DNA from 2 places in the Noviherbaspirillum sedimenti genome. Region 1 is predicted to be linked to the other one. Evidence: predicted binding sites of a transcription regulator. Region 1 holds the regulator's gene; the other holds the start of a gene.
The links. The regulator NrdR, encoded in region 1, represses ribonucleotide reductase genes. The targets are predictions, from matches to a motif close to CACNANATNTNGTG.
Positions count from the first base shown of each region.

Region 2: the regulator NrdR is predicted to act here: its motif matches at 2,063-2,076, upstream of D3878_RS20860 (ribonucleoside-diphosphate reductase subunit alpha).

Region 1 covers NZ_QYUQ01000002.1:1,957,720-1,962,232, reverse strand. Annotated here, with positions in the region: gene glyA (serine hydroxymethyltransferase) at 31-1,278, shown strand; gene nrdR (transcriptional regulator NrdR) at 1,371-1,841, shown strand; gene D3878_RS23475 (hypothetical protein) at 1,998-2,324, shown strand; rRNA gene D3878_RS09160 (16S ribosomal RNA) at 2,491-4,023, shown strand; tRNA gene D3878_RS09155 (tRNA-Ile) at 4,130-4,206, shown strand; tRNA gene D3878_RS09150 (tRNA-Ala) at 4,214-4,289, shown strand.
Region 2 covers NZ_QYUQ01000002.1:4,489,337-4,493,849, forward strand. Annotated here, with positions in the region: gene D3878_RS20850 (sigma-54-dependent transcriptional regulator) at 1-1,347, shown strand, start outside; gene ampD (1,6-anhydro-N-acetylmuramyl-L-alanine amidase AmpD) at 1,334-1,960, shown strand; gene D3878_RS20860 (ribonucleoside-diphosphate reductase subunit alpha) at 2,299-4,513, shown strand, end outside.

The DNA.
Region 1 (4,513 bases):
TTTTGAATTCATCAATTGGAGTAATTTCTCATGTTCGCAAAAGACCACACCCTTGCCAAGGTCGACCCGGAACTTTGGTCCGCCATCCAGCAGGAAAACACCCGCCAGCAAGACCATATCGAACTGATCGCTTCGGAGAACTATACATCGCCCGCGGTGATGGAAGCCCAGGGTTCGCAGTTGACCAATAAATACGCCGAAGGCTATCCCGGCAAGCGCTACTATGGTGGCTGCGAGTATGTCGATGTTGTCGAAACCCTGGCGATCAATCGCCTGAAACAATTGTTCGGCGCTGAAGCCGCCAACGTGCAGCCCAATTCCGGCTCGCAAGCCAACCAGGGCGTATTCTTCGCCATGCTAAAACCTGGCGACACCATCATGGGCATGTCGCTGGCCGAAGGCGGCCACCTGACCCATGGCATGGCGCTGAACATGTCCGGCAAATGGTTCAATGTCGTTTCATACGGCCTGAACGACAAGGAAGAAATTGATTACGAAGCCATGGAACGCCTGGCGCGCGAGCACAAGCCCAAGCTGATCATCGCCGGCGCATCTGCTTATGCGCTGCGCATCGATTTCGAACGTTTCTCGAAAATCGCCAAGGAAGTTGGTGCCTACTTCATGGTCGATATGGCGCACTACGCCGGCCTGATCGCCGCCGGTGTCTATCCGAATCCGGTGCCGTACGCCGACTTTGTTACTTCGACCACGCACAAATCCCTGCGCGGTCCGCGCGGTGGCGTGATCCTGATGAAGGCAGAATTCGAAAAAGCCATCAACTCGGCAATTTTCCCCGGCATCCAGGGCGGCCCGCTGATGCACGTCATTGCCGGCAAGGCGGTGGCATTCCAGGAAGCGCTGACGCCGGAATTCAAGGCTTACCAGCAGCAAGTCGTGAAGAACGCCGATGCACTCGCCAAGGCGCTGATCGAGCGTGGCTTGCGTATCGTCTCCGGCCGCACCGAGTCCCACGTGATGCTGGTCGATCTGCGTGCAAAGGGGCTGACCGGCAAGGAAGCTGAAGCTATTCTGGGTGCGGCGCACATCACCTGCAACAAGAACGGCATCCCGAATGACCCGCAGAAGCCATTCGTGACGTCTGGCATTCGCCTTGGTAGCCCGGCCATGACCACGCGCGGTTTCACGGAAGCTGAAGCGACCAAGGTTGGTCACTTGATCGCCGATGTGCTGGATAACCCGCAGGATGCCGCGACCATTGAACGAGTCAAGGCCGAAGTCAAGAAACTGACTGACGCCTTCCCGGTCTACGCGAAGTAATCTGCGTCAAAGCGCCTTCGTAACCCGTTTGGGGCGAAGGCGCTATCGAAGCCGGTTTCTCGAGGTGTAATGATTAGAACAAGAATCTCGCAATGAAATGTCCCTTTTGTCAGCACGAAGATACGCAAGTCCTTGATACGCGGGTATCGGAAGAGGGTGATTCAATTCGCCGCCGCCGTCGCTGCGTGCACTGCGACAAGCGCTTTACCACTTACGAGCGTATCGAGCTGGCGATGCCTGTGATCGTCAAGAAAAATGGCAGTCGCACCGAATTTGACCCAACCAAATTGCGCGCCAGTTTCATGCTGGCGCTGCGCAAGCGGCCGGTTTCTGCCGAAGCGATTGATGCCGCCATACACAGGATCGAAGAAAAGCTGCGCTCCAGTGGCGAGCGCGAAGTCATGTCTGGCCGCATCGGCGAACTGGTGATGCACGAGCTGAAGCGCATGGACAAGATTGCCTATATCCGCTTTGCCTCGGTTTACAAGAGTTTTGAGGATGTAACCGAATTCCAGGATGCGATCGCCGAGGTTGGTCAGGAGCGCAAGCCGGCAGGCAAATAAGCTTGCCGGGCAAGTCAATAATCTGGCCGGGGAAATTTCACGAAAAAAGTCGCCGAAAGAAGTGGACGGTTTCCGTTGCAAGCCCCATAATCCTGCTTCTTCGTTGCCACCGACGACTCGCAAGAGTGTTGAAGCGGCGAAGGAAGAGAAGTTTGATTGCGGAAGTTGGTCAAAGCAGTACGTCCTCCCTGGCAGCAAATCCCCTCGGTTGCATTGATCCGGCGCTTTGGCCCGGTTCCTTGTTTTTCAGGCCTGCGTGTCTGTGCCGGTGGATTGTCTGGTGTTCCGTCCGGCAAGTCCGGGTGGGGTGAAGGAGAGGCGGCGTTGGAGAGGGTTGAAAAATTCTTCAAAAACGCGGTTGACGAAAACTTTGAAACGCATCATAATCTTGCCTCTCTGCTGCTGACGAACAAAACGCTTCGCAGCCTGCCGGTCACCTGGCAAAGCAGAAAAGAAAGTTCTTTAAAAATTAACAGCCGATAAGTGTGGGCGCTTGATGGAGTGCAGCGCTGGGTAGCCAGCGTCAAGCTTAAAATATCAAGTGCTCGCACAGAAGAAAATAGGTCAGTCCGCAAGGATTGATCCTGTCAGTATTTTGAGTGAGCGACGGTTCTTCGGAACCTGTCCGCAAGGACACAAAACAGAGATTAAACTGAAGAGTTTGATCCTGGCTCAGATTGAACGCTGGCGGCATGCCTTACACATGCAAGTCGAACGGCAGCGCGGACTTCGGTCTGGCGGCGAGTGGCGAACGGGTGAGTAATATATCGGAACGTGCCCTGGAGTGGGGGATAACGCAGCGAAAGTTGCGCTAATACCGCATACGATCTACGGATGAAAGTGGGGGATTCGCAAGAACCTCATGCTCCTGGAGCGGCCGATATCTGATTAGCTAGTTGGTAGGGTAAAAGCCTACCAAGGCATCGATCAGTAGCTGGTCTGAGAGGACGACCAGCCACACTGGGACTGAGACACGGCCCAGACTCCTACGGGAGGCAGCAGTGGGGAATTTTGGACAATGGGGGCAACCCTGATCCAGCAATGCCGCGTGAGTGAAGAAGGCCTTCGGGTTGTAAAGCTCTTTTGTCAGGGAAGAAACGGTTCTGGATAATACCCGGGACTAATGACGGTACCTGAAGAATAAGCACCGGCTAACTACGTGCCAGCAGCCGCGGTAATACGTAGGGTGCAAGCGTTAATCGGAATTACTGGGCGTAAAGCGTGCGCAGGCGGTTGTGTAAGTCTGTCGTGAAATCCCCGGGCTCAACCTGGGAATTGCGATGGAGACTGCACGGCTAGAGTGTGTCAGAGGGGGGTAGAATTCCACGTGTAGCAGTGAAATGCGTAGATATGTGGAGGAACACCGATGGCGAAGGCAGCCCCCTGGGATAACACTGACGCTCATGCACGAAAGCGTGGGGAGCAAACAGGATTAGATACCCTGGTAGTCCACGCCCTAAACGATGTCAACTAGTTGTCGGGTCTTAATTGACTTGGTAACGCAGCTAACGCGTGAAGTTGACCGCCTGGGGAGTACGGTCGCAAGATTAAAACTCAAAGGAATTGACGGGGACCCGCACAAGCGGTGGATGATGTGGATTAATTCGATGCAACGCGAAAAACCTTACCTACCCTTGACATGTACGGAACCCTGCTGAGAGGCGGGGGTGCTCGAAAGAGAGCCGTAACACAGGTGCTGCATGGCTGTCGTCAGCTCGTGTCGTGAGATGTTGGGTTAAGTCCCGCAACGAGCGCAACCCTTGTCATTAGTTGCTACGAAAGGGCACTCTAATGAGACTGCCGGTGACAAACCGGAGGAAGGTGGGGATGACGTCAAGTCCTCATGGCCCTTATGGGTAGGGCTTCACACGTCATACAATGGTACATACAGAGGGCCGCCAACCCGCGAGGGGGAGCTAATCCCAGAAAGTGTATCGTAGTCCGGATTGGAGTCTGCAACTCGACTCCATGAAGTTGGAATCGCTAGTAATCGCGGATCAGCATGTCGCGGTGAATACGTTCCCGGGTCTTGTACACACCGCCCGTCACACCATGGGAGCGGGTTTTACCAGAAGTAGGTAGCTTAACCGCAAGGAGGGCGCTTACCACGGTAGGATTCGTGACTGGGGTGAAGTCGTAACAAGGTAGCCGTATCGGAAGGTGCGGCTGGATCACCTCCTTTCTAGAGTATGCATGCAAGTTGAGCGCTCACACTTATCGGTCTGTTAGTTGAAGAGAACAGAAAACAGTGCCCGCAGCACCACGGGGCAATTGAGGTCTGATCAAGCGGGTCTGTAGCTCAGCTGGTTAGAGCACCGTGTTGATAACGCGGGGGTCGTTGGTTCGAGCCCAACCAGACCCACCAGGAATACGGGGGTTTAGCTCAGCTGGGAGAGCACCTGCTTTGCAAGCAGGGGGTCGTCGGTTCGATCCCGTCAACCTCCACCAGTTTCACAAAGGTCAAACCACAGTCAGTCAGTATGACGAGACTCTGGTTTGGTTTTTAGAAGACCATTGGCTGTTTTGTTCTTTAACAATCTGGAAGAAGTAATAGTAAAGAAATTTATCAGTTGGCCTGATGCAGGAATGCATTGGAAAGACTGGTGGGTTGTGATTGTATCAATCATCGAAGTATGAAAGCGTTCCCGCGCAAGCGAGAATGGCTGGATTAC
Region 2 (4,513 bases), 2.5 Mb from region 1:
AGCCTGGCCACTGCCCGCACGCTATTGCGCGAGCAGGAGTATGCACTGGTGTTGACCGACATGCGGCTGCCGGATGGCATGGGCCTTGAGCTGGTGCGGGAAGTGGCGGGCACCAGCCGGAATACGCCGATTGCGGTCATCACTGCGTTCGGTAGCGCCGACAACGCGGTCACCGCATTGAAAGCGGGTGCCTTCGATTATCTGAGCAAGCCGGTCGGGCTCGACCAGTTGCGCCTGCTGGTGCAGTCCGCCTTGCGCATCAGCGCAGCCCCGGTGGCGGCGGACAAGGCCACGCCTGCGATGGACGGCGGCACGGCCTTGCGGCTGATGGGCGAATCGGCGCTGATGCGCGATTTGCGTGCGCAGATCGTGCGCCTGGCCCGCAGCATGGCGCCGATCGCCATCAGCGGCGAATCGGGTAGCGGCAAGGAATTGGCGGCGCGCGACATCCATGCGCAAAGCGCGCGCGTCGACAAGCCGTTTGTCGCGGTCAATTGCGGCGCGATACCGGAATCCCTCATGGAAGCTGAATTTTTTGGCTACCGCAAGGGGGCGTTTACGGGCGCCGCGGACGATCGCGACGGCTTTTTTCAGGCCGCCAACGGCGGCACGCTGCTGCTCGATGAGGTCGCCGACTTGCCGCTGGCAATGCAGGTCAAGCTGTTGCGCGCGATCCAGGAGCGCCGCGTGCGCAAGGTGGGTGCGACTGTCGAAGAGCCGGTGGATGTGCGCCTGATCAGCGCGACGCATCAGGACCTGGCCGAGTGCGTCGAAAAAGGGCGATTCCGGCAAGACTTGTATTACCGCCTGAACGTGATCGAATTGCGCTTGCCGCCGCTGCGCGAACGGCTCGACGATATCGGCATGCTGGCCGATGCCATACTGGCGAAGCTGGCTGCGCCAGGTGCGCGCCGGACGACGCTGACGCCGGCGGCGCTGGCGGCCTTGCGGGCCTATGCCTTTCCGGGCAATGTGCGTGAACTGGAAAATATTCTTGAGCGCGCCCTGGCTTTTGCCAACCATGATGTCATCGAAGTTGCCGACCTGGCCTTGAGGTCGGCGAGCCTGCCCGCAGGCCTGCCTGCGGCTGCACCGGAGCCCGACTTGCCGGCGATTGTGCCAGCACCGTTGCCGCCGACCTGGAGTGCCGCAGCGCCGGCCATGGTGGCGACGCCCGCTCTGCCGGTTGCGTTGCCGGACCACCTGGACCAGGTTGAGCGTGAGATTATTTGCCGCGCGTTGGGGCAAACACGTTTTAACCGCACGCAAGCTGCGGAATTGCTGGGCATTAGTTTTCGCCAGTTGCGCTATCGGATGCAGAGGCTGGATATCCATGAACCCGATTGAGCGTTCGTCCCTGGCCATTGATGCAGCCGGCTGGTGCCACCCGGCGCAGCACCGGCCGTCTCCCAATTTTGATGTGCGTCCGGCATCGGTAGACATCGATCTGCTGGTGATTCATAATATCAGTCTGCCGCCGGGCCAGTTCGGCGGGTCCTATATTGCCGATTTGTTCGGCAATTGCCTCGATTGCGATGTTCATCCGTATTTCGACCAGTTGCGCGACTTGCGCGTATCTGCCCACTTTCTGATCCACCGCGATGGCAGTCTGGCACAGTTCGTCTCCGCCGATGCGCGCGCCTGGCATGCCGGCGTATCCTCGTTCGACGGGCGCGAGAGGTGCAACGATTTCTCGATCGGCATCGAACTGGAAGGCAGCGATTTCGTGCCTTTTGACGAGCGCCAGTATCGTACCCTGGCGGATTTGACTGCCGCTCTGCGGCAACGCTACCCCTTGCGCGCGGTGACGGGGCATGAACATGTCGCTCCCGGGCGCAAGACCGATCCCGGGCCCTTTTTCGACTGGGATGCTTATTGCTCCCTCGTGCGGCAATGTGAAAAAGCCGACGGCGATTCCGCTCCCTTGCGCTTTCCGCCTTTGGAAGCGAGTCGATCCTGATTGTCAACCGTTGTACGGCATAAAAATTATTTTTTTGACTGTAAAAATATATTGCGCACGACAATCTCAGGTACTAGAATTAGTTCTGATCACAAATAAAACCACTAGATGTAGTGGTAAATCTTCTGGGAAAGTAAATTTTCCCCGGTGTCATCCAGGCGTTGGTCCTGGCGAACAGAGGGGGATTTACTTCTCAAAAACAAGCCCGGCCTGAATTGCAGCAGGCGGGCAATATGGCGAAATCAGATTTATCTTAAGGGGGGAGCCCGGCGCTTGCGGGCTTTCAGAACAACCGTCAACAGCATCCGGCTGTTGGCAAGACAGTATTAGGAGGTCAAGTGCATTCAACTCAAGAAATTTCCGTCAACGCTCCCGTCGATCACGGTGCGGTATCTCCTGCAGCCGGTGCGTCCACCCCGGCCGTCGCGGTATCCGCCGCAGCGTCCGGGCTGGGCGACTACCGCATCCTCCGACGCAACGGCGCCGTGGTTGGTTTTGAGCCGTCGAAGATTGCGATTGCCATGACCAAGGCCTTCCTGGCGGTCAATGGCGGGCAGGGTGCGGCTTCGGCGCGCGTGCGCGAACTGGTCGAGCAACTGACTTCCGGCGTGGTGGCCGCCCTGGTGCGGCGCCAGCCGGCCGGTGGCACCTTCCACATCGAAGATGTGCAGGACCAGGTGGAACTGGCGCTGATGCGCTCCGGCGAACACGACGTGGCGCGCGCCTATGTGCTGTACCGCGCCAAGCGCATGGAGGAGCGCGCTCAGCAGCAGGCCGCCAGGCCGGTAGTGCAGTCGCCGCAGTTGCATGTGACTGAAGCCGGCCAGCGCCGTCCGCTGGATCTGGTGAAGGTGCGCGCCATGATCGACGCCGCGTGTGTCGGCCTGGAAAAGCATGTCGATGCCGAAGCAATCATGAGCGAAACCCTCAAGAACCTGTACGACGGCGTGCCGGTCGAGGAATTGCACAAGTCCGCCATCCTGGCGGCGCGCGCGTTGATGGAAAAGGATCCGGCGTATAGCCAGGCCACCGCACGCCTGTTGATGCACACCATCCGCAAGGAAGTGTTTGGCCTGGAGGTGGCGCAAGCCGATGCCCCGGCTCACTACCTTGACTATTTTCCGAAATTCATCAAGAAGGGTATCGAAGCTGATCTGCTCGACGCCAAGCTGGGCCAGTTCGACCTGGCCCGTCTGGCCCAGGCACTGAAGCCCGAACGCGACCTGCAATTCGGCTATCTCGGCCTGCAAACCCTGTACGACCGCTATTTCCTGCACATTAACGACGTGCGTATCGAAATGCCGCAGGCTTTCTACATGCGCGTGGCGATGGGCCTGGCCCTGAACGAGAGCGACCGCGAGGCGCGCGCCGTCGAGTTCTACAACCTGCTGTCGTCGTTCGATTTCATGAGTTCGACGCCAACCCTGTTCAATTCCGGCACCCAGCGCTCGCAGCTGTCTTCCTGCTACCTGACCACGGTGGCCGACGACCTCGAAGGCATCTACGAAGCAATCAAGGAAAACGCCCTGCTGGCCAAGTTCGCCGGCGGTCTGGGCAATGACTGGACCCCGGTGCGCGCACTCGGCGCCCATATCAAGGGTACCAACGGCAAGTCGCAAGGCGTGGTGCCGTTCCTGAAAGTGGTCAACGACACCGCCGTGGCGGTCAACCAGGGCGGCAAGCGCAAGGGCGCAGTCTGCGCCTACCTGGAAACCTGGCACATGGATATCGAGGAATTTCTCGACCTGCGCAAGAATACCGGCGACGACCGCCGTCGCACCCACGACATGAACACCGCCAACTGGATTCCTGACATGTTCATGAAACGGGTCATGGAAAAAGGCGAATGGACCCTGTTCTCGCCCTCCGACGTGCCCGACCTGCACGACAAGTTCGGCAAGGCTTTCGAAGTTGCCTATCTCGGCTATGAAGCCGCAGCGGCGCGCGGCGAGCTCAAGCTGTTCAAGAAGCTGCCGGCAATGGACCTGTGGCGCAAGATGCTGTCGATGCTGTTCGAGACCGGACATCCCTGGATCACCTTCAAGGATCCGTGCAACATCCGTTCGCCGCAGCAACACGTCGGCGTCGTCCACAGCTCTAACCTGTGCACCGAGATTACGCTCAACACCAACGATTCCGAAATCGCCGTGTGCAACCTTGGTTCGGTCAACCTGCCGGCCCACATGAAGGACGAAAATGGGCAAAAGCGGCTGGACCTGGTCAAGCTGCAAAAGACCATCCGCACCGCCATGCGCATGCTGGATAACGTCATCGACATCAACTACTATGCGGTCAAGAAGGCGCGCGACTCCAACCTGCGCCATCGTCCGGTCGGCCTGGGCATCATGGGCTTCCAGGACTGCCTGCACATGATGCGCGTGCCCTACGCTTCAACCGACGCGGTGGCTTTCGCCGACAGTTCGATGGAAGCGGTGTGCTACTACGCCTACTGGGCTTCGACCGAGCTGGCCGAAGAGCGCGGCCGCTACAGCTCCTACCCGGGCTCGCTGTGGGACCGCGGCATCCTGCCGCAGGATTCCCTGAAGTTGCTGG